Regions from separate parts of the Massilia sp. SYSU DXS3249 genome, predicted to be linked through region 2. Evidence: predicted binding sites of a transcription regulator. Region 2 holds the regulator's gene; the other holds the start of a gene.
The links. The regulator FliA, encoded in region 2, starts transcription of late flagellar genes. The targets are predictions, from matches to a motif close to CTAAAGTTTNNNNNNNNNNNGCCGNTA.
Positions count from the first base shown of each region.

Region 1: ACWCIA_RS21990 (flagellar protein FliT) is a predicted target of FliA. The motif match lies at 5,463-5,489, and genes of this name have one in related genera.

Region 1 covers NZ_JBSIPX010000027.1:10,951-22,558, reverse strand. Annotated here, with positions in the region: gene ACWCIA_RS22025 (general secretion pathway protein GspB) at 1-372, shown strand, start outside; gene mobB (molybdopterin-guanine dinucleotide biosynthesis protein B) at 398-934, shown strand; gene ACWCIA_RS22015 (YjfB family protein) at 954-1,154, shown strand; gene ACWCIA_RS22010 (DUF883 family protein) at 1,360-1,644, opposite strand; gene ACWCIA_RS22005 (RNA-binding S4 domain-containing protein) at 1,748-1,960, opposite strand; gene fumC (class II fumarate hydratase) at 2,050-3,444, opposite strand; gene ACWCIA_RS21995 (FimV/HubP-related protein) at 3,504-4,724, shown strand; gene ACWCIA_RS21990 (flagellar protein FliT) at 5,131-5,412, opposite strand; gene ACWCIA_RS21985 (M1 family metallopeptidase) at 5,721-8,378, shown strand; gene ACWCIA_RS21980 (M13 family metallopeptidase) at 8,409-10,475, shown strand; gene ACWCIA_RS21975 (class I SAM-dependent methyltransferase) at 10,479-11,096, shown strand; gene ACWCIA_RS21970 (CsbD family protein) at 11,195-11,371, shown strand; gene ACWCIA_RS21965 (AI-2E family transporter) at 11,491-11,608, opposite strand, start outside.
Region 2 covers NZ_JBSIPX010000002.1:237,495-249,102, reverse strand. Annotated here, with positions in the region: gene flhF (flagellar biosynthesis protein FlhF) at 1-610, shown strand, start outside; gene ACWCIA_RS03375 (MinD/ParA family ATP-binding protein) at 603-1,442, shown strand; gene ACWCIA_RS03370 (RNA polymerase sigma factor FliA) at 1,459-2,187, shown strand; gene ACWCIA_RS03365 (flagellar motor protein) at 2,169-2,912, shown strand; gene motD (flagellar motor protein MotD) at 2,914-3,654, shown strand; gene ACWCIA_RS03355 (hypothetical protein) at 3,822-4,313, shown strand; gene ACWCIA_RS03350 (M35 family metallo-endopeptidase) at 4,385-5,497, opposite strand; gene ACWCIA_RS03345 (hypothetical protein) at 5,884-6,120, shown strand; gene ACWCIA_RS03340 (M35 family metallo-endopeptidase) at 6,229-7,272, opposite strand; gene ACWCIA_RS03335 (flagella synthesis protein FlgN) at 7,565-8,032, opposite strand; gene flgM (flagellar biosynthesis anti-sigma factor FlgM) at 8,039-8,338, opposite strand; gene flgA (flagellar basal body P-ring formation chaperone FlgA) at 8,466-9,170, opposite strand; gene flgB (flagellar basal body rod protein FlgB) at 9,330-9,746, shown strand; gene flgC (flagellar basal body rod protein FlgC) at 9,761-10,162, shown strand; gene ACWCIA_RS03310 (flagellar hook assembly protein FlgD) at 10,173-10,862, shown strand; gene ACWCIA_RS03305 (flagellar hook protein FlgE) at 10,904-11,608, shown strand, end outside.

The DNA.
Region 1 (11,608 bases), on a different contig from region 2:
CCAGCGCCCCGGCCTGCCGCCGCGCCACCCGTCGTCGCCGTCCCGGAGGCCGCGCCGCAAGCGGTCTACCTGCCGGCGCCGGCCCCGGCCCGTGCTGCGGAAAGCGCGCCGGTGGTGCGCGCGCCTGATCCGGTTGCCGAGGAAAACCTGCGTACGCTGCAGCAGCTGCCGGAAGCGCTCCAGCGCGAGGTGCCGAAGGTCGCCGTCGGCGGCTACATCTATTCGCCGAATCCGGCCGATCGCCTGCTGTTGGTCGACAAGATGCTGCGCCGCGAGGGAGAAGAGCTGGCGCCTGGCCTGGTGCTGGAACGCCTGATGCCGAAGTACGCGGTCATGAATTACCGGGGCACCCGCTACCGTGTCGCTTACTGATTCCCGGATAGGGCAGGCCGGCCCCGTGTTGGCCGTCGTCGGCTGGTCGGGCAGCGGCAAGACGACGCTGCTCGAATTCCTGGTGGGGCAGCTGGCCGCACGCGGGCTGCACGTGAACATCGTCAAGCACAGCCACCACGACATCGAACTCGAGCCGCCGCACAAGGACAGCGCGCGCCTGCGCATGGCTGGGGCGGCCGAGGTGATGATCGCCTCTCCCTACCGCTACGCCATCCTGCGCGAGCTGCGCGGCGAACGCGAACCGCCGCTGGCCGAGCAGCTTGCCCGCCTGGCCCCGGCCGACCTGACCCTGGTCGAAGGCTACAAGTGGGAACCGCTGCCCAAGCTCGAGGTCTTCCGCCCGGCCCTCGGCCGCGCGCCGCTCTACACCGACGACCCGCTGGTGGTGGCGGTGGCCTCGGATGCGCCGCCGTCCATGCCGGGTGCGGCAGGGCAGGCCTGGCTGGACCTGAATACGCCCGACAATGTTTTGACGTGGCTCATCGAATGGATGGGGCTGGACGCTCAAGTTCCTGGAACGCCTGCCGTTAACGGAGGATAACCCTCATCAGGAGTCCACCATGGATGTCGCCGCGATCGCCAAGTTGTCCACCACCATTGCCGAAACGGGCAACAAGCAGGAAGTGGCGCTGACCATGCTGAAGAAACAGCAGGACATGCAGAAGTCGATGGCCACCCAGATGCTCGACGCCATCCAGCCGCCGCAGCCGATCCAGAATTTGCCGGCGCATCTGGGGAATACGATCAATACGACTGCCTGAATCCGGCCGTGGCCGAACGTGGCCGGGCGGTGTGCGAAGTTCAATGCCGCGTGGAGTCGGGACTCCACCCTACGAAACCAGCTGATCGTAGGGTGGAGTCCCGACTCCACGCGTTTTCGTGCCTACGCATACCCGAGCGGGTATCAAAAACAGGAACGTAAACGAAACGCGGCGCCTCTCGGCGCCGCAGCAGCGCTGGAAAAACTCAGTGGAAAGCCCGCAAGACGCGTGCTTCGCCGGTCAGGTCGGCATAACGCTCGTTGGCCTGGCGTGTCGCCTCCATCATGCGACTCAGCTGGGCGTCTTCGAAGCGTTCGAGTTCTTCGTTGGCCGCGTTGAGCGCCATGGCGAGCTTGGCGCGCGCGTTCTGGTACAGGACGCTGGTGTACTGATCGGTGTTTTTCAGCAGCTCTTCCGCGTTCTCGATCACGAGGCGCAGATCGCCGATCAGCCGTTCCTGGGTTTGCGGGTTATCTTGCGGGGTTTCCATTGCCGTCACCTTAAGCCGGTTGGTCACGCTTAAAATATAAACAAGGACCACCGGTCGCGTTTGTCTGCGCGCAAACGTGTGCCGTAGAGGCCGGCAGTCCCGCCTACTGCACCGAGATCCGCACGTCGCCTACGGTGACAGTCTGTCCGGTGCGAATCTTTGCGGTCTTGCGCAGCTCCTGCTTGCCATCGACCGACACCGCGCCGCTGGCCACCATGTTCTTGCCGGCGCCGCCGCTGTCCACCAAGCCGACCAGTTTCAACAGCTGGTTGAGCTCGACGAACTCGGATGTCAGTTCGAAAGTTGTCTTTTGCATACTATCCTCGGGAAAAATTGTGGGGCGCACGCTTGGCCTCGCATGAGTGGCGAAGGGGAGCCAGCCGGCGCGCGGCGGCTCCTTATGGCTCAGGCCGGATCGGGCCGCGTCATGTCCATCGGAACGATCCACTGCCCGAACTGTTCCTCGCTGACGTGGCCCGATTGCAGGGCCGCTTCGCGCAGCGTGATGCCTTCGTGCTGCGCATGCTTGGCAATCTGCGCGGCGCGATCATACCCGATGTGCGGCGCCAGTGCGGTCACGAGCATCAGCGAGCGCTCCATGAGCTCGCCGATGCGGCCGTGGTTCGGCTCGATTCCCTTGGCGCAATGCTCGTCGAAGGAACGCATGCCGTCGGCCAGCAGGCGCGCGCTTTGCAGGAAGTTATGCGCGATCATCGGCTTGAACACGTTCAGCTCGAAATTGCCCTGCGAGGCGCCCACCGTCAGCGCGACGTCGTTGCCGAACACCTGGCAGCACAGCATCGTCAGCGCTTCGCACTGGGTCGGATTGACCTTGCCCGGCATGATCGAGCTGCCCGGCTCGTTTTCCGGGATCGTGATTTCCCCGAGGCCCGAGCGCGGGCCGGAAGCCATCCAGCGCACGTCGTTGGCGATTTTCATGAGCGCCGTGGCCAGGGTCTTGAGGGCGCCATGGCTGCTCACCAGCGCGTCGTGGCCGGCGAGGGCGGCGAACTTGTTGGGGGCGGTCTTGAAGGCCAGTCCCGTGCGCGAACCGAGTTCGGCGGCGATGCGCGGCGCGAAATCGGGATGCGCGTTGAGGCCGGTGCCGACCGCCGTGCCACCCGCCGCCAGCAACAGCAGGCCGGACAGGGAGGATTTGATCGCGCTTTCCGCGAACTCGAGCTGGGCGACATAGCCGGAGAATTCCTGGCCCAGGGTCAGGGGCGTGGCGTCCTGCAGGTGGGTGCGGCCGATCTTGACGATGTCGGCGAAGTCGCGCGACTTCACCTGCAGGGTGCCGCGCAGGCGCGCCAGCGCCGGCAGCACGTCTTTCGACACCGCCTGCGCCGCCGCCACGTGCATCGCGGTGGGGAAGATGTCGTTCGAGGACTGCCCCATGTTGACGTGGTCGTTCGGGTGCAGCAGGCGCGCTTCGCCGCGTTCGCCTCCCATCAGCTCGGAGGCGCGGTTGGCCAGCACCTCGTTCATGTTCATGTTGCTCTGGGTACCGGAGCCGGTCTGCCACACGGCCAGCGGGAACTCGTCCGGATAACGCCCCTCCAGCACTTCGTCGGCGGCCGCGATGATGGCGTCGGCCTTGTCGCGCGGGAGCTTGCCGAGCGAGCGGTTGACGGCGGCGGCCGCGCGCTTGACCTGGGCCAGCGCGGCGACCAGTTCCGGCGCCATCTTTTCGGTCGAAATATGGAAGTGGTGCAGGGAGCGCTGGGTCTGCGCACCCCACAGCCGCCCGGCCGGAACCTCGATCGGGCCGAAGCTGTCTTTTTCTATCCGGTTATCCATGAGCTTGTCCTCTTGTTTATTTGGCGTCTGAGCTAAAGAGTGTAGCCGAACACCCGTTAATGACGCTTAGGCACCACATTTCCCTTCCCATGCCGATCCGCGCTTCTCACATCACTGCCAGCCTTCTGTTCGCCTGCGCCGCCGGTACCCATGCCGCCGAACTGGGCGAGGCGAAGATGCAGTCCCACATCGGCCAGCAGCTGGTGGCGGACGTCGAGCTGACGATGATCGAGGATGCGGGGACGCCGGTCGGGGTGCGCCTGGCCCATCCCGACGTCTACCGGGGCGCCAACATCGCCATGCCGGCCGTACTCTCCGGCCTGCACCTGAATGTGATGCGCCAGGGCGGCCGCCAGTTCCTGCACTTAAGCACGCTCAAACCGGTCGAGAGCCGCCACCTGCACGTCTACCTCGAACTGGTCGATGGCGGCCAGCGCACGGTGCGCCTGGTGACCTTGTGGCTGACGCCGGATCCGAGCCCGGCGCCGCCTCCTGTGGCCGCGCCCACGCCGGCCGTCGCTGCGCCGCTGCCGGCACCAGTCCAGGCCGCATCGCGCCGGAGCGTTCCCGTGGCGCGTCCCCAAGCCGCCTTGCATGAGGGCGAGGAGTACGTGGACGGGAGCGCTTCGGCCGCGCCGGTGCGCAAGCCGGTCGCCAAGGCCATGGCACCCGTCAAGGCAGCGCCTGCCAGGAAGCCGGCGCCCATTGCGGCTCCTGCGAAAGCGCCGGAGGCGCCCGCCGCCTGCACCCCGCAGCCGGCCGATGCGCAGCTGAACGCCTGCACCGCGCTGGGCGAAAAGAATGCCGCCCTGCACGACCAACTCGGCCGGCTCGAAGCAAAGATGAAGGGGCTGCAAGTCGCGGCCGGCGCGACGCCGTCGCCCACGCCTGCCGCCGCTGCGCATGCCGCCGCCGCACCTGCCGCGCCACCCGCACCGAAAGGCGCGCCGCGCATCCTCAAGGCGAAGAAGGCGCCGCCGCCACCGGAGCCGGAAACCCCATGGGGCCTGATCGGCGGCGCGCTGGCGGCCGGCCTCGCGCTGGCGGGCCTGGCCGTCGCACTCCTGCGCCGCCGCAAGCGTTCGAGCTTCGGCAAGATCCCGAAAGAGCACAAGCCGGCGAGGCTGCATCGCATGGCAAAGGCATCGGAGCCGGATGCGCCTGAGGGCGTGCCGAAACCGGGCTTCATGGCCTCGGTGAAGGAGCGCCTGATGCCGGGTAACCGCAAGCAGGCGGCGCCGGAAGCGGTCGAGCCGGCCCTGGAAAACGCCGACAGCTAGCCCGACAGGGGACGCGCACGAATCAGTCTACACAAGTTAAAAATTTGATATATACTGGGTTCGTTGGTTGTCAAAACCACAAAACGGAACAGAGGCCGGCGCAGCCACCACCGATAGCGTGGCGCGGGTACCGGATGTACGTCGCAAGATGCCTGTTTCCGGAAGCGGTCACGTTTGCCAACAGCGGCAGCGGACGCCGGATGCAACCGGCAAAGAGGCAGCACCAGGTTTCTGGTGTTGCTCTCCGAATTCATGCGATCGGCTTCACGCCGGTCGCAGCAGGAAGGCGCCTCCGGGCGCCTTTTTTGTTTTGTGCGCCGTGCGTCGATGCGCCGGTGTTCAGGAAAAAGTTTTAGGCAATAAAAAAAAGCGCCCGCAGGCGCTTTTTTCATGATGAGGGCAGGGCTCAGTGCGCGCACATGGCGCGGTCCAGCTGGCCCATCCAGGGTTCGGTGATGTCGCGGATGGCGCGGTCGTTGGCCATGATCTGCTTGAGCAGGTCGATCTTGCGCAGGCGCTTGGCGCCCTCGAGTGCCGGCACGCCGGTCGCGGCGGCGGATGCCTGAGTAGCGCATTGCGCCTGCAGGCTGTCGAAGCCGTTCCAGTCGTCCGATTGCGCTGCCGCGGCCATCTTGCCGGTCAGGCCAGCAATGTTTTCGTACATCGAGAGGACTTCGTTGGAGGTCATGGCAGCTTCGCTGGTATTTTTTTTCGGCCGGATTACCGGTTGTCCTCCTTTTACGGCAGGGCTTTCGGGAACTTTAGGGTTGTCCGCAAAAATAGTTGAAAATTTTTTCCGGTAGTCGAAAAGGGCGCGGCGGCCTGCGCAAGAGCCCGGCTTTACCGGGGATCGCATACTGCCGGGATTCTGCATTCCAGCGCCGTTTTATGCCGTCTGTCGCAATCCCGGCACCGCCTCCCACCGGTTCTCCTAGAGTGCGTGCTGGGTTGCTGCGCCAGGCGCGGCATCCGGCACTTACAAGAAAAGAGGAAATCATGAGAGACCACCGAGCATCGCGCGCCGTCACCGCCGCCGCCGCGACTGCGCTGGCCCTGGCCGCCGTCCTGCTCCCGGCGACCGCCCAGGCCGAAGCACCGTTTTCGTTCGCCGCCACGCCCGGCAAGCTGCCCAAGGACGTGATCCCGCTGCTGTACGACGCGCATTTGGTGCCGAATATCGCCGACGACACCTTCAGCGGCAGCCAGAGCGTCGAGATCGAGGTGCTGCGCCCGACCAGCCGCATCGTGCTCAATGCCGCCAACCTCACGATCGAGGGCGCCACGCTGTCGCGCGCCGGCAAGGGACAGCAAACGCTGCAGCCCATCCTCGACGAGAAGCAGGAAACGCTCGCCTTCCAGCTCGACGAAGCGCTCGCGCCGGGACGCTACACGCTGGCGCTGCGCTTCCGCGGCCAGATCAACCGCGAGGGGCGCGGCCTGTTCCAGGTCCGCTACAAGGCGGGCGGCGCAGACAAGAAACTGGTCGCCACCACCATGCAGCCCTCGGACGCGCGCCGCATGCTGCCGACCTGGGACGAGCCGGCCTTCCGCGCCCGCTTTAAGCTGACGGTCGACGTGCCGGCCAGCTTCAAGGCCTATTCGAACACGCCGGTCCTGACGCAGGAAACGCTGGCCAACGGCCTGCAGCGCATCTCCTTTGCCCCGACGCCGAAGATGCCGAGCTACCTGGTAGTGCTGGTGGCGGGCGAAATGGAGCGCGTCTCGGCGCGCCAGGGCGGCGTCGAGATCGGCATCGTCACCACCGAAGGCAAGCTGGGCGCGACCGCCTTCCCGCTGGCCGCCACCCGCGATCTGCTGCGCTACTACAATAATTACTTCGGCCTGCCGTACCCGCTCGCCAAGCTCGACCAGATCGCGATTCCCGGCGGCTTCAATGGCGCGATGGAGAATTGGGGCGGCGTCGTCTACAACGAGGCGACCCTGCTGTATGACCCGAAAAAGAGCCCGGAAGACGTCAAGAAGCTCACCTTCGAGATCAACGCGCACGAAGTGGCGCACCAGTGGTTCGGCAACCTGGTCACCATGGCCTGGTGGGACAACCTCTGGCTCAACGAAGGTTTTGCCTCCTGGATGGCGGCGAAGGCCACCGAGCGCTTCCACCCCGAGTGGCGCCCCTACCTGGACGGCATCGTCGAGCGCGAAAGCGTGCTGAACCTGGATGCGCGCAAGACCACGCACCCGATCCAGATGCGCATCGACAACGAGGAGCAGGCCGCCAGCGCCTTCGATGCGATCACCTATGTGAAAGGCCAGGGCTTCCTGCGCATGCTCGAAGACTATGTTGGCGAGGCCAAGTTCCGCAAGGGCATCCGCGCCTACATGGCCGCCCACCAGTACTCGAACACCACCTCGGCCGACCTGTGGGCGGCGATCGAGGCGGCCTCGGGCAAGCCGGTCGCGAAAATCGCCGCCGACTGGACCACCCAGCCGGGCTACCCGCTGATCACGGTGTCGCAAAGCTGCGAGGACGGGCGGCGCAAGGTCACCCTGTCGCAGGAGCAGTACCGGCTCGACGAGCCGGCGAAGGAAGAGCGCCTGTGGAGCGTGCCGCTGCAGGTCGGCACCGTCAATGGCCGCGCCTGGACCACGCTGCTGACGAGCCGCAGCACGACGCTCACCCAGGGCAGCTGCAGCGGCACGCTGGTGGTCGATCCGGACAGTGTCGGCTTCTTCCGCATCCAGTACGACCGCGCCAGTTTCGATGCGCTGGCGGCGAACGCCCGGCAGTTGCCGGACCCGACCCGCCTGAAACTCCTGCTCGACGCCTGGAGCCTGGTCGCGGCCGGGCGCGCGCCGCTGGCCAGCTACCTGAACCTGGTCGACAAATACGGCGACGAGCCGCGCCTGGCGGTCTGGGAATCGATCCTGTCCAACCTCGGCACCCTGGAAAACCTGGCGCGCGGCGAGCCGGAAAGCGCCCTGATCCGCGGCTTCGTGGCGCGCTTCGTGCAGCCCCGCTTCGACAAGCTCGGCTGGGAAGAGCGGGCCGGCGACACGCTCGAGGAGCGCCGCCTGCGGCCGTTGCTGGCGGGTGCCCTGGCGCGTGCCGGCGATCAGCGCGCAATCAGCGAAGCGCGCGCGCGTTTCGCCCGTTATGTGAGCGACCCGTCCTCGATCAGCCCGGAGATGCTCGATTTCGTGGTGAACACCGCCGGCCGCTATGCCGACGCGCCCACCTACGAGGCGCTCGGGCGTGCATTGGCGGCGAGCGCGACCGACGAGGAACGCTACCGCATCGGCGGCGCCATGACGCTGGTGCAGGACCCGGCGCTGGCGGCCCGGACCCTGAACATGGCGCTGTCGCCGCAGACGCCGGCCAACCTGGTCGGCAGCATCGTCAGCGGCGTCGGACGCCAGCATCCGGACCAGGCCTGGGCCTTCGCGGTCGCCAACCGCAAGGCCCTGATCGCCAGCAGCGACGCCGTGGCGCGCAACCGCGCCATCGCCAGCGTCGTCGCCGGCTCCGCCGATGTGCGCCACGCGGATATGATGGAACATTACGTGGCCCAGAACTTCGGCCCGGATGCGCTGGTCGAAGCCCAGCGCGTCGGCAACGGCATCCGCGTGCGCGCGGCGCAAAAGGCGCGCCTGCTGCCGCAGGTGCGCGCGGCCCTGGCGAACCCGCATCCCTGATATAGACCGATCACGAGAAAAAGGACGAGCATGAAGATCCGTTTGACCTCATCGACCGCCGCCGTTGCGCTGGCCCTCTACGGCAGCTTCGGCCTGGCCCAGGCCCAGGACGCCACCAAGATCGCGCCGCCGATCGAAAAACCCGCCGCCGCCAAGCCGGCGAACATGACCGTGCTGCCCGGCGACGACTTCTTCGCCTATGCCAACGGCGAGTGGCTGGCCAAGACCGAGATCCCGGCCGACCGCGGCTCCTGGAGCGCCATGGGGGCGCTGGCCGAAGAGACCAACACCCGCATCGCGAAGATGATCGAGGAACTGGGCGCCGACAAGAATGCGAGCGGGGAGGCGCGCAAGGTGGCCGATTTCTACGCCGCCTACATGGACGAGGCGGGCATCGACAAGCGCGGCCTGGCCCCGATCAAGCCTATGCTGTCGAGCATTGCGGCAATCAAGGACAAGGCGGCGCTGGTGCGCGCGCTGGGCGCCTCGCTGCGGGCCGACGTCGACCCGCTCAACGCCACCGACTTCTTCACCGAAAACCTGTTCGGCCTGTGGGTGGCGCAGGGCCTGACGGACCCGTCGCGCAACCTGCCGTACCTGCTGCAGGGCGGCCTCGGCATGCCGGACCGCGCCTACTACCTGGAAAACAATGCGCGCATGGCCGAGCTGCGCACGAAGTACCAGCAGCACATCGCCGCGATGCTCAAGCTGGCCGGCTTCGACAAGAGCGAGGAACGCGCCGCGCGCGTGTTCGAACTCGAGCTGGCGCTGGCCCAGACCCACGCCACGCGCGAGGATTCGGCCAACATCCAGAAGTCGAACAATGTCTGGACCATGAAAGATTTCGCCGCGAAGGCGCCGGGCGTGGACTGGACCGCCTTCTTCAAGGCGGCCGGCCTGTCCGGCCAGGAACGCTTCCAGGTCTACCACCCGAGCGCCGTGACGGGGGCGGCGCGGCTGCTGGGGAACGCGACGGCGGCCGACGTCGCCATCTGGCGCGACTATCTCGCCTTCCACAAGCTCAACCAGTACGCCAGCCTGCTGCCCAAGGCTTTTGCCGACCAGCGCTTCGAGTTCAACGGGCGCGCCCTGACCGGCACGCCGCAGCAGTCGGTGCGCTGGAAGCGCGCGCTGGCCGCGACCAACGAGGGCATGGACGAGGCTGTCGGCAAGATCTACGTGGCGCGCTACTTCCCGGCAGAGAACAAGGCGCGCGTGCAGGCGATGGTGGCCAACATCATCGACGCCTTCAGCCGCCGCATCGAAAAGCTCGACTGGATGGCGCCGGCCACGCGCGCCCAGGCGCAGGCCAAGGTCAAGGGCATGTATGTGGGCGTGGGCTATCCGGAGCGCTGGAAGTCCTACGAGGGCCTGCAGGTTGCCAGGGACGACGCCTTCGGCAACGCGGTGCGCGCCGAAGACTTCCGCTACAAGCAGGAACTCGCCAAGCTGGGGCGCAAACCCGAGCGCACCGAGTGGGCCATGCCGCCGCAGCTCGTCAATGCGGTGAACCTGCCGCTGCAGAACGCGATGAACTTCCCGGCCGCGATCCTGCAGCCGCCGTTCTTCGATCCGAAGGCGCCGGACGCCGTCAACTATGGCGCGATCGGCTCGATCATCGGCCACGAGATCAGCCACAGCTTCGACGACCAGGGCGCCCAGTTCGACGCCCAGGGGCGCCTGCGCAACTGGTGGACCGAGAAAGACCTGGCCCACTTCAAGGAGGCATCGAACAAGCTGGTCGCCCAGTACGGCGCCTATAAACCCTTCCCGGACCTGGCGGTGAACGGCCAGCTGACGCTGAGCGAAAACCTGGCCGACCTGGCGGGCCTGGCCGCGTCCTACGACGCCTTCAAGACGACGCCATCGGGCAAGACCGCCGAGGCGGACCGCCAGTTCTTCACCGGCTTCGCCCAGGGATGGCGCACCAAGATGCGCGAAGCCTCGCTGCGCCGCATCGTCCTTACCGACGGCCACGCACCGGCGCAGTACCGCACCTACATCGTGCGCAACCTGGACCCATGGTACAAAGCCTTCGACGTCAAGCCGGGGCAGGAGCTCTACCTGGCGCCGCAGGACCGGGTGCGGATCTGGTGAACCATGACTGAGGACCTCGACGACATCGCGCGCCGCACGCTGGCGCATTACGAGCGCCATGCGCAGCAGTTCTTCGCCGGCACGGTCGACCACGACGTCAGCCAGAACGTGGCGGCGCTGCTCGGCGCCATCGAAGCACCCGGCCCGTTCACGCTGCTCGACCTCGGCTGCGGCCCCGGGCGCGACCTGAAGACCTTCAGCGCGCTCGGTCACCGTGCGATCGGGCTCGACGGCGCGGCGGAATTCGTCGCGCTGGCACGCGAGTACAGCGGCTGCGAGGTCTGGCACCAGGATTTCCTGCACCTGGCGCTGCCGCCCGGCATGTTCGACGGCATCTTCGCCAACGCCTCACTGTTCCACGTGCCGAGCGCGGCGCTGCCGGCCGTGCTGGCGGCCCTGCACGGCGCCCTCAAGCCCGGCGGCGTGCTGTTCAGCTCGAACCCCCGCGGGCACAACGAGGAGGGCTGGAACGGGCCGCGTTACGGGAGTTACTACGACTACCCGACCTGGGAAGCCTACCTCGTCGCCGCGGGATTCGCGCCGCTGGGCCACTACTATCGGCCACCCGGACTGCCGCGCGAGCAGCAGCCCTGGCTGGCCAGCCTGTGGCGAAAACCTTAGAGGATTCTTAAGCTTCAGGCAATGTTAACCAGCGAACGGATGCACCCTGGAATCGGGCCTAAGGTGGGCTTTCCAATTCCAACCGAAGAGGTGCAGTGATGAACGACGACCAGATCAAGGGCAAGGCCAAGGACATCGGCGGCAAGATTCAGGAAAAAGTCGGCGAAGCCACGGGCAACCGCCAGCAGCAAAAGCAAGGGAACATGAACCAGGCCGAAGGCAAGGTGCAGGAAAAGGTGGGCGATGTGAAGGATATCTTCAAGGGCAACAAGTAATCGTTGCAGCCCACGCAGAACAAAGCCGCGATTCGTCGCGGCTTTGTTTATTGTGCACCAGCGCGTTTGCGGCCGATCGCGTGGCGGCGATCGACGCGTGGACGGCAGAGCCGTCCACCCTACGTTTTTTCCGGCTCCTCCACCTTATCCCCCAGCACATCCTCCACATACAGCATCTGCACCAGCACCTTGATCACCGCCGCCAGCGGCGTCGCCAGCGCGACCCCGGCAAAGCCG
Region 2 (11,608 bases):
CGTGATGCGCCACGGTCCGGAAAAGCTGGCCCTGATCACCACCGACGCCTATCGTATCGGCGGCCACGAGCAGCTGCGCATCTACGGCAAGATCCTGGGCGTGATGGTGCACTCGGTGAAGGACGAGGCCGACCTGCGCATCGCCCTGAAAGAGCTGCGCAACAAGCACACGGTGCTGATCGACACCATCGGCATGTCGCAGCGCGACCAGATGGTGACGGAACAGGTCGCCATGCTGGCCGGCGCCGGCGCCGATGTGAAGCGCCTGCTGTGCCTGAACGCCACCTCGACCAACGAAACCCTGGCCGAAGTCGTGCGCGCCTACCAGGGCAGCGGCCTGCACGGCTGCATCATGACCAAGCTGGACGAAGCCGCCTCGATCGGCAACGTGCTCGACGTGGTGATCCGCCAAAAACTGAATTTGCACTACATCTCCAACGGCCAGCGCGTGCCGGAAGACCTGCACCTGGCCGACCGCGCGATGCTGGTCGACCGCGCCTTCCGCAGCCGCCGCGAGGCCGCCGCCGCCTTCGACGATGCCGACCTGCCGCTGATGATGGTCGGCACCAGCCACCGCGACGAGAGCCTGCGCGGGGTGCACTGTGGCTAGTTTCGATTTCGACCAGGCCGAAGGCCTGCGCCGGATGCTGGCCGGCCCCAAGCCACGCGTCGTCACCTTTTTATCGAGCACGCCCAGCGACGACAAGGGCGCCATGCTGGTCAACCTCGGCGCCTCGCTGGCGCAGGCCGGCAACGAAGTGCTGATCGTCGACACCACCGTGCGCGACTACGGCGTTGCGCGCCGCCTCGAGATGGAACGCCATGCGGGCCTGTTGCAGGTGGCACGCCAGGAATGCGGGCTGAACCAGGTGGTGCAGGGCGCACCCCAGGGCTTTTCGGTGGCGCTGCTGTCGCGCGACGGCGACACGCCGCGTGCCGGCACCGACGAGGCGCGGCGCCTCGCGAAAACCTTTGATGTGCTGGTGAAAGGGCAGGGCGGCATCGTCATCGTCGATGGCGAACTGAACCGCGACGGCAGCTTTGCGCTGCCGGCCCTGGCCGAATCGGAAATCGTGGTGCAGGTCTCGACCAGCGCCACCTCGATCACGAATGCCTATGCATTGATCAAGCGCCTGGCCCAGGAATTCGGCCGCCGTCCCTTCGGCATCCTGGTCACCGGGGCCTCCGAGGCAGAGGCGAAGGTGGTTTACGATAATATGTCGGCAGCAGCAAGTCGTTACCTAGCGGTAACGTTAAGTTCGATGGGCTCGGTACCGGCCGACGAATACCTGCACCGCGCCGCGCGCCTCGGGCGTGCCGTGGTGGATGCCTTCCCGCTGGCCGGGGCGTCGGTGGCCTTCCGCCGGCTCGCCGGACGCTTCGCCCTGCCGGGCATGGCGAGATTGGAGCGTCAGAGCGGCGGCGCGCATTTTGGTTCCTGAGAAAAAAAGCACAAGCATGTATACCGTCAAAGGGAAAGCGGACAAGAACCACCTGCTCACCGAGCATGCCCCGCTCGTGAAGCGCCTTGCGCACCAGATGAAGGCCAAGCTGCCGCCGTCGGTCGAGGTTGATGACCTGATCCAGGCCGGGATGATGGGCCTGCTCGATGCCATCAACCGCTACGAGGACAACCACGGCGCCCAGTTCGAGACCTATGCCGTGCTGCGCATCCGCGGCGCCATGGTCGACGAGCTGCGCAGCAACGACTGGATGCCGCGCAGCACCCGCCAGACCATGAAGAAGGTCGAGACCGCGATGACGTCGCTGCAGCAGAAGCTGGGCCGTCCGCCGACCGAGACCGAGGTCGCCAAGTCGCTCGACGTCTCGCTCGCCGACTATCAGGAAATGCTGTTCGAAGGCGGCGGCCACCAGCTCGTGTACTACGAGGATTTCCACGACGACGACGGCAACGACTCCTTCCTCGACCGCTATGCGGTGGACGACGACGACCCGCTGCGCGCGCTGCTCGACACCGACTTCCGCCAGGCCGTGATTGCCGCCATCGACGGCCTGCCGCCACGCGAGAAGATCCTGATGGGCCTGTACTACGAGGAAGAACTGAATCTGAAGGAGATCGGCGCCGTGCTGGGCGTGTCCGAGTCGCGCGTGTCGCAGCTGCACACGCAGGCCGTGGCCAGGTTGCGCGCTTCGCTCAAGGAAAAGCTGTGGACTTCGCCAGCCTGATTGGCCTGGCGCTGGCCCTCGCCGGCCTGTTCGTCGGGCATACGCTCGACGGCGGCCGGTTCGCCTCGCTGTTCCAGCCGGCGGCCTTTGCGATCGTGGTGGTCGGCACCTTTGGCGCCGTGCTGCTGCAATCGAAGGCGAGCACCTTCAAGCGCGGCATGCGCATGCTGCGCTGGGTGTTCTTCCCGCCCAAGGACACGCGCCAGCCGCGTTCGCGCGAGATTGCCCTGTGGAGCCACTCGGTGCGGCGCGACGGCCTGCTCTCGCTCGAGCAGTTCATGAAGACCAAGGATCCGATCGTCGAGAAGGGTTTACGGCTGGTGGTCGACGGCGTCCATCCCGACAAGATCCGCGGCCTGCTGGAGGCGGAAGTGAGCGCCTACGAATTCGCCGAGCGCCAGGCCGCCCGCATCTGGGAAGCGGCCGCCGGCTACGCGCCCACCATCGGCATCCTGGGCGCCGTACTGGGCCTGATCCACGTGATGGAAAACCTGTCCGACCCGTCGCGCCTGGGCTCCGGGATTGCGGTCGCCTTTGTGTCGACCGTGTACGGCGTCGGGCTTGCGAATTTGTTCTTCCTGCCAGTGGGGAACAAGCTGAAGGCCATCGTGTCGGACCAGGTGGTGCAGTACGAAATCCTGCTCGAAGTCTTCCACGACCTGGCCAGCGGCAACCACACGCGCGTGGTCGAGGAGCGCGTGGCCAGCCTGCTGGCGCAGCGCTGATATGGCGCGCAAACGATACGACGAGCTCGAGGGCGGCGGCGAGCAGCAGGACCGCTGGCTGATCTCCTACGCGGATTTCATTACGCTGCTGTTCGCCTTCTTCGTCGTGATGTATGCGATCTCCGTCGTCAACACCGGCAAGTACCGGGCGCTGTCGGACGCCCTGGGCGATGCCTTCGGCGGCAAGCCGCAGGTGCCGCAGGCCAGCTCCCCCATCGACCCGCTTCCCCTCGCTAACCTGATTGCGCGCAAGCGTGCCGAGGCCGCACGGCGCGAGCGCGAGCGCCTGAATACGCTCGCGCGCCAGCTGAACGCCTCGCTTGCGCCCTTGGTGAAAGACGGCAAGGTGCGCGTCACGCAAACCGGGCAGGGCGTCAAGGTCGACATCAACGCCAGCGTGCTGTTCGAGGAAGGCGAGGCCGCGCTCGGCGGCGACGCGCGCACGACCCTCGGCACGGTGGCCGGGCTGCTGAAGGGCGAAGCGCATGCGATCGAGGTCGAGGGGCATACCGACAACCTGCCGATTGCGAATTCGGCTTATCCGTCGAACTGGGAATTGTCGAGCGTGCGCGCGAGCAGTGTGGTGCGCCTGTTCATCGAGGGCGGGATCGCTCCGGAACGCCTGACGGCGGTAGGGCATGGCGCGAACCAGCCGCTGGCGCCGAATACGGATGAGGCGGGCAGGTCGCGCAATCGGAGGGTGGCGGTGACGATCCTGGCTACGGTGCCTGATCAGGGATAAGCGTAGGGTGGACGGGTTTCCCGTCCACGCGTTCAAATCACGTTTGAAAGGCCTGCTCGGATAATCTTGCGCCGGTTGAACGCGTGGACGGGGGACCCGTCCACCCTACCCTTGGCTTTCGCTTCATCTGGCCCCACAATGCGTGACACGACCATATGGAGTTGAACATGCAGCGCAGACCCTTCCTTCTCGCCGCCCTGACCGGTGCGGCGAGCCTCATGCCCCTGATTGCGGGCGCCGGAGAACCGACTGTGAGCGTGAAGCACAGCATCGATGTCGCAACCTCGCCAGGCAAGGTCGTCGTGGAACTCACGGTGATCAACCAGGGCAAGACCACGGTCTGGATCCCGCGCGAAGTGGCGGCGGAACACGAATTGACCGGACGCCGTTTCGACGTGCGCGGTTTCGATAACCGGCCGATTTCCTACACGGGAAAAATGGTCAAGCGCGCAGCGCTGACGGCCGAGGATTACCAGCCGCTCGAACCGGGCAAGATGTTGACGAACACGATCGACATCACCAACAGCTACGCCTTCAAGCCCGGCCGGCACACCTACAACATCGGCTACGCCGGCCCGGTGCTGGCCGACCCCAAGCGCCCCGACGCCCTTGTGGAATTCCCGGCGCGGCCGGCGTCCTTCGTCTACAGCGGAAAATAAAACCGAAAGCGATAAAAAACCCCTCTGGCCGCCAACTGGCCAGAGGGGTTTTTCTTTTTATTTCCAGGTATTTAGTTCAGCGCCGGGGTGTTCTCGGCGAAATACTCGTGGTTGTCGGCATTCGCCACGGCGGCGTCCGGATTGCTGATCGCCAGGCTGGCGGCGCCGCTCTGGCCGTAGACGTTGTCGTCGGTGCCGGCGACCACGTCGAAGTGGCTCATCTCGTGCACCAGGGTGCCGCCCTTCGAGTCGGTACCGGTCATTGGCGCATTCCAGAAGGCCTTGCAGACGTAGATCTTGTACGGCTGGGTCGGATAGACGTAGGCGTAGTAGTTCTGGTTGCACTTGCAGTCGACGACGACGTTCTTGTTGTCGAAGCCGTCCTTGATCGCCGTGAAGTTCGCCTTGACGCGGGCCTGGCGGGTCGAGGTGACAGTGCCGAACCACTTGGTGTAGCGCGGGCCCATCGTGGTCTTGCCCATGTAGGTCACCGAGCTGTTGCTCATCGTCTTGGCCGCCGAGATCGCCGAGGCCACCGTGGTCTGCTGCGAAGCGGTGCAGTTCGAGTAGCTCAGGCCCATCGGCGCAGGGGTGCCGCCGGCGTCGCCGCGTTTGAGCGCCTGCATGATTTCCGATTCCGATCCGCGCGGCAGGCGGGCTTCGATGTAGACCGACGCCGCGTTCGACTCGAGCCGGTCGACGCCGTTGTCCGCAGCCGCTGCGCTGACGTCGCCGCCGGCGCGGCCCTTGTTGCCCATGAACAGGTCCGGCGAGCTGGCGCGATAGCGGATCGCATAGTCGCCCGTCACGCTCAGGTCGTACAGGGCCGACAGTTCGACCTTGACCGTGTGCGAAGCGCCTGGTTTCAGCAGGTAGTAGTCGGCCTGGGTCGGCTTGGCGCGCTTGATCAGGGCGCCGGTGTAGGCCACTTTCGCGCCGTCGCGGGTGATGTCGAACAGGGGAGCCGACATGCCCTCGAAGGGCGTGCGCCACTTCAGGACATACTGCGGAGAAGAGGAGGTGTTGGTCAGGGTGACGTTGACGTGCACGTCGTCGCTCGCGCCGAGCGCCGCCTTTTCGGGCACGACCGTCACCGTCACGCCGTTCGACCCTGCCTGCGCGCCGACGGCGACGCTCAGGGCTGCAATACCGAATGCCGACTTCAAGATGCTGTTCCAGCTCATGTGTCTTCTCCGTATGTAGTATGTTTTGGCTGCATCGCAGCCTATTTTTGATGAGTTTTCGCCCAAAACTTGACTTCAATCTAACGAAAACCCACCCACATACTGATTAAAACATGAGCTGGTAGCAATGCATTTCGGATAGTGTCTTGCACGATTTGCGAAAACGTAACAATCATGCATTTTGCTCAATCAGGTACTGGCGTCTGAACCCGAGTCGTGCTAATTAGACAGAATGAAAACTAGCACATTCTCGCGAGCAACGCTTCAATCTTGGCCTATGCAGTAGAAATGTTGACGCACAGCAACAAACTCACCCAAAATACGCACTTCATATATGCTACAGTTTTTCAAGTAATAACTAATTCCACGTACATCTGGAGATAAGCATGAGCTTTGCATTCACCCCTTCTGCAGCTGGTGGCCCGTTCGGAGCATATGAAGAACAGCGAGCCACGCCGAGGATCTACACGCGCAGCGCCTTCAATGCGCTGCTAGATCGGCAGTCGGAGTCGAAAGTCCGTGAAGCCCTCGAAGACGACAATATCCCCAGCTGCCACAAGCAGGATGCCCTGAACTGGCTTGCAGCGCGCGCCGCAGCCAGGCAGGCAACGCACCACTTCTGATACCGCTGGCCAAGTCATGGCCAATATCTCACGGATCGCCCGGGCGTGCCGCCACGCCCGGTGACTGTTCGATCACTGGAACCCGGCATGGCCGGACACCCTAGCCGCTCAGTTCAAAGGCGGCGAGTTCTCCCCGAAATACTCGTGCGAGTCGGCATTGTTGACGGCCCGCTCGGGCGACGTGCGCGCCATCTCGGCCGCGCCGGATTGCCCGTACACGTGGTCGTCGGTGCCGGCGACGATGTCGAAGTGGCTCAGTTCGTGCAGCAGGGTGCCGCCCATCGAGTCGGTGCCGGTCAGCGCCGCCGTCCAGAACGCCTTGCAGACATAGATGGTGTAGGGCTGTGCCGGGTAGACGTAGGCGAAATAATCCTCGTCGCAGCCGCAGTCGACTTTCACCGGCTTGTTCTCGAACGCGTCCTTGATGGCCGTGAAGTTCTTCGTGACCGTGCCCTGGCGCCCGGCGTCGAGGGCGCCGAACCAGTTGGTGTAGCGCTGGGCCTGCTCCTTGCCGCTGCTCAGGTAGGCCAGGCCGCCGCCGGCCATCTCGGTACCGGCCGCCATGGCGCTGGCGATCGTGTCCTGCTGGGCGTTCGAGCACTGGGCATAGCTCAGGCCGCTGCCGGACGGCGCCGCCAGGGCGGGGGACGCGATCCCGCGCGGCATGCGGCCCTCGATGAAGATGGCGGCGGAGTTCGTGCGGACCGCCCCGACGGCCTTGGCGCTGCCGGCCAGGGTGGGGACGCGGTAGCGCACCGAATAGGCGCCGGTGACGGCCATGTCGTAGGTGCTCGACAGTTCGACGCGGGCGCTGCGGCTTTCGCCCGGCGCCAGCACGAAATAATTGGACTCAAGCGGGTCCGCGTCCGTCGGCGCGGCGCGCTTGACCTTGCGGCCCAGGTAGCGCACGGGCTGGCCGTCGCGGGTGATCTCGAACAGCGCCGCTTCCGGCGCCACGAAAGGCGTGCGCCACTTCAGCAGGCGCTCGGGCGTGCCGCCGACGTTGGAGAACGTGACCGTCACCATCACCTCGTCGCGCTTGCCGAGGGCGGCGCGGTCGGGGGTGATGGTAACGGCGATGTCGGCCAGGGCGTGGCCGGGGATGGCGGCGGCCAGCAGGGCGCAGGCGGCGAGGTGTTTGGGGGTGTGCATGGATTCCTCCGTCGGGTGATGACTGAGGAATACTGTGGGCTTGTTAGTGCCCGTTGAGCTTGCGCTACGGCAAGAGTAGGGTGGTCGGCTCCACCCAAAAATATGCCGGCACGCGGCGTGTGTGCCGCCCACGCGTTCAACCGGCAGGTGAGGCGACGCGAGGTTTCATATGGAGGTTGAACGCGTGGGCGGCGCAACAGCCGCGTTCCAGCAAACGCCCGGGTGGAGCCGACCACCCTACGAAACAACAACGGCCGCATCGGCGGCCGTTATCGAGGAAATCCGGTAAAACTCAGCCGGTCACGAAGCGTCGCGACGGCCCGGTGCCGAAGGTCTGCCCCTTGGCGCCGTACAAGGTCGACTCGGCGCCGGCGGTCGGGGTGCGCAGGGCGTTGAGCACGGTCTGGTTGTGCGCCATTTGCCGGTTGATCAGCAGGCCGTTGACGCGGTTGAGTTCCTTGGCTTCGGCGGTTTGCGCCAGCAATTGGGTCCAGGCGGAGCGCGCCGCGTCGTCGCCTTGCGTGACCAGCCACGGTTCCATGCCCGCTTCCGAGGCGGCGAAGCCGGCCTTGCCGAGCGCGGCATGGCGTTCACGCGACAGTTGCGCCAGTTCCTGCACCAGCGTCGCCTTGCGTGAGGTCAGTTGTGCCAGTCCGTCCGCGTCGGCCGCTACCAGGAACTGCTGCTCCTGTTTCATCAGTTCCACCAGCGCGTCGATGTGCTGGTATTCAAGGCTGAGGGTCGTGCTCGGACTGGTCATGGGCGTTTATCTGTTGCGTGAATGGAGCAGGTCGCGCACGGTATCGAGCAAGCCGTCCGCGATCCTTTCGGAATTGACCTGGAACTGCCCATCGGCAATCGCCAGTTTGATACGTTCCACTTTCTTGGCATCGAACACCTGGCTGCTGCCGGCGGTGGCGCTGGCCGACGACAGGCGCACGCTGTCGGTCTGCGTCTGGGTCGGGGCGGCCGTTGCCGCGGCCTTTTCGGCCTGCTTGGCATTGGCTGCCGTGGTGTTCGGTTGCTGGAGGGCTTGCGCGCCTTTGAGGGTATCGTTAATTTTCACAGCACTATCCTTCTCTGTTCGGAGCAGGAACTCCGGGATCTGCAGTGTGTAACGGCTGTACACCGCCAAACTTTAGCGCAGATCGCCAAATCGGGAAGTTTATTTAAATTCTATTTTTGCCAGGTTTTTACAGGCTTACTTCGACGATGCCGCCGGCCCGTGCCGTGCCGCTGACGATGGCGCCGCGCGGCGTGCGCACCTGTACCACTTGCCCCTCGCCAGCGTTGCCGATCGCCTTGCCTTCGCCCGAAACCGAGAAATTCTCGCCGCGCGAGACGATGCGCACGGCCTGGTTCTGCTGCACCACCGGTTTGCTTTTGAGCGAATCGAGCCGCAGCGGGGTGCCGGCCGGCAGCGACACGGTCGGCGTGCGGCCGATGGCCTGGGCCATGTCGGTGATGATCCCGTTCGGCATGGCGGCGATGTCGCCCTGCATGGTCGCCAGCTGGCCGGCCTCGATGGCCTGGCCCTGGGCCAGCGGCACGCTGGCCGTGACGTAATCGGCCAGCACGCTCACCTGCGCCTGCAGGAATACCGTCCAGCTGGGGGCCGTGCAGCGCACGCCCACCGTGGTCTTGCCCCAGGGACGGGCGCCCGGCTGCTGGAAGGCTTCGGGGGCAGGGCAGGCGGCCAGCGACAGGCGCGGGTCGACCGCGCCGATTTTTACCGTGACCTTGCCCGGCAGCCCGGCGCTCTGGGTCTGCAGGTATTGTTCGGCGATCTTGCGCAGCGCGGCGCCGTCCTGGCGCCCGGCAGGTACCAGTTGCTGGGCGGCCTGCACCAAGGGCGCGGCCAGCAGGAGTAAGAAAAATGACGTGAAATGCCTGGACATGAACGGAAGCCCTTCTGTGATGGCTGCCATCTTAGGCCTGTTGATGCCGTAGTGAAACTTTGAATAGCCGGGGTTTGGGGGGCTTAATCAATCGATGGGCAAGTGTTGCTCAAACGTATGATTCACGCTGTCCCAACCAGAAATCAGCCCGGAGGCGGCATGATCGGCAAACTCGACAACTATTTACGGTTCAACGAAACGGCCCTGTCCCTGCGCGCCCAGCGCCAGGAACTGATTGCGTCCAACATCGCCAACGCCGACACCCCGAACTTCAAGGCGCGCGACATCGACTTCGCCAGCGCCATGCAGGGTGCACTCGCGAAAGCAGCGAACCCCGGCCAGCTTGCCGCCACCAACAAGGCCCACGTTCAGCCCGCCGCCGACGGCAAGGCGCTGCCCGACGGCACCCCGGTGCTGTATCGCGGCGTGGTGCAGGGCGCGGTCGACGGCAACACGGTCGACATGGATGTCGAGCGCAACCAGTTCGCCGACAACGCACTGCGCTACGAGGCGGGCATCACGATGATCAACAGCCAGATCCGCGGCCTGATGGCGGCGATCCAGAGCGGACAATAAGAAAGGTCGCTCTCATGTCCCTATTTAATATCTTCAATGTCTCCGGCTCGGCCATGAGCGCCCAGGCCCAGCGCCTGAACACCGTTGCCAGCAACCTCGCCAACGTCGACAGCGCGACATCGAGCACCGGCGAAGCCTACCGCGCCAAGCAGGTCGTGTTCGAGGCGGTCCCGATGAACACCGGCGGCACCGGCGTCAAGGTGAAAGAAGTGGTCGAGGACGCTTCCCCGATGAAGCAGGTCTATGACCCCAAGCACCCGATGGCCGACGAAAAGGGCTATGTGACGATGCCCAACGTGAACCCGGTCGACGAAATGGTCAACATGCTGTCGGCCTCGCGCTCCTACCAGAACAACGTCGAAACGATGAACGCGGCGAAGAGCATGCTGCTCAAGACCTTAACGCTCGGCCAATAAAAGGTAATCCATGTCCACCGTAAATTCCGCCGGCACGTCGATCAACGACCTGATGTCGACCATGAACACCAAGAAGAAGGAGCCGACCGACAGCGTCCAGGCCGACACCGACAAGTTCATGACCCTGCTCGTCACCCAGCTCAAGAACCAGGACCCCCTGAACCCGCTCGACAACGCCCAGGTGACGAGCCAGCTGGCCCAGCTGCAGACCGTTACCGGCGTCAACAAGCTGAACGAGACGCTGGAAACCCTGAAGTCGAGCTACCAGTCGACCGAGGCGATGCAGGCGACCAACCTGATCGGGCATGGCGTGCTGGTCGACGGCAACCACCTGAACCTGACCGGCGGCAAGTCGGTCTTCGGCGTCGAACTGGCCACGGCCGCCGACAACGTGCAGGTCATCGTCACCGATCCGCGCACCGGCAAGGACGTGGCCACGATCGACCTCGGCGCCACCGAGGCGGGCGCGATGCCGCTGGCCTGGGACGGCAGCAGCGACAGCGTCGACGCCGCCCAGCTCGCCGACGGCAACTACAGCTTCCGCGTGGTCGCCACCCGCGGCGGCCAGCCGCTGACCGACGTGAAGGCCTTGACGCTCGACACGGTCGCCAGCGTCAGCACGAATTCGAAGGACGGCGTGAAGCTGAACCTCGCAGGCAAGGGCGCGATTACCCTGGCCGACATCAAACAAGTCCTGTAAGCCGCTGAGCGCGCTCACTAACGAATAATCAGGAGAATCACATGTCCTTCCAACAAGGCCTCAGTGGCTTGAACGCCTCGGCGAAATCGCTGGACGTCATCGGTAACAACATCGCCAACGCCAGCACGGTCGGCTTCAAGGGTTCGCAGGCGCAGTTCGCCGACGTGTACGCCAGCTCGCTCAACGGCGCCGGCGGCATGACGGCCGGTATCGGCACCAAGGTCGCCGCCATCGCCCAGCAATTCACCCAAGGCAATATCGAATCCTCGAACAACTCGCTCGACGTCGCCATCAACGGCCAGGGCTTCTTTCGCACCGTGTCCTCGGGCATGACGCAATACACCCGCAACGGCCAGTTTGCCCTCGACAAGGACGGCTTCATGGTCAACGCCCAGGGCGCCAAGCTGACCGGCTACGGCGTCGGCGTCACCGGCCAGGTGCTGGCCGGCGCGCCGGTCCCGGTGCAGATCAGCACCACCGACCTGAAACCGGTCTCGACCACCAAGGTCGGCATCGAGATGAACCTCGACTCGCGCGTGGCGGCCCCGGCCGTGAATCCTTTCGACGCGGGCGATCCGAACACCTATAACAAGCAGTCGCCGGTGGACGTGTACGACACGCTGGGCAACCCGCACGTGCTGTCGACCTTCTACGTGAAGAACGGCTCGGGCACCTGGGACGTCTACGCCGCCAACGACGGCACCGAAATCACCAACCTGAAAGTGGCGCAGGCGGCCCAGGGCACC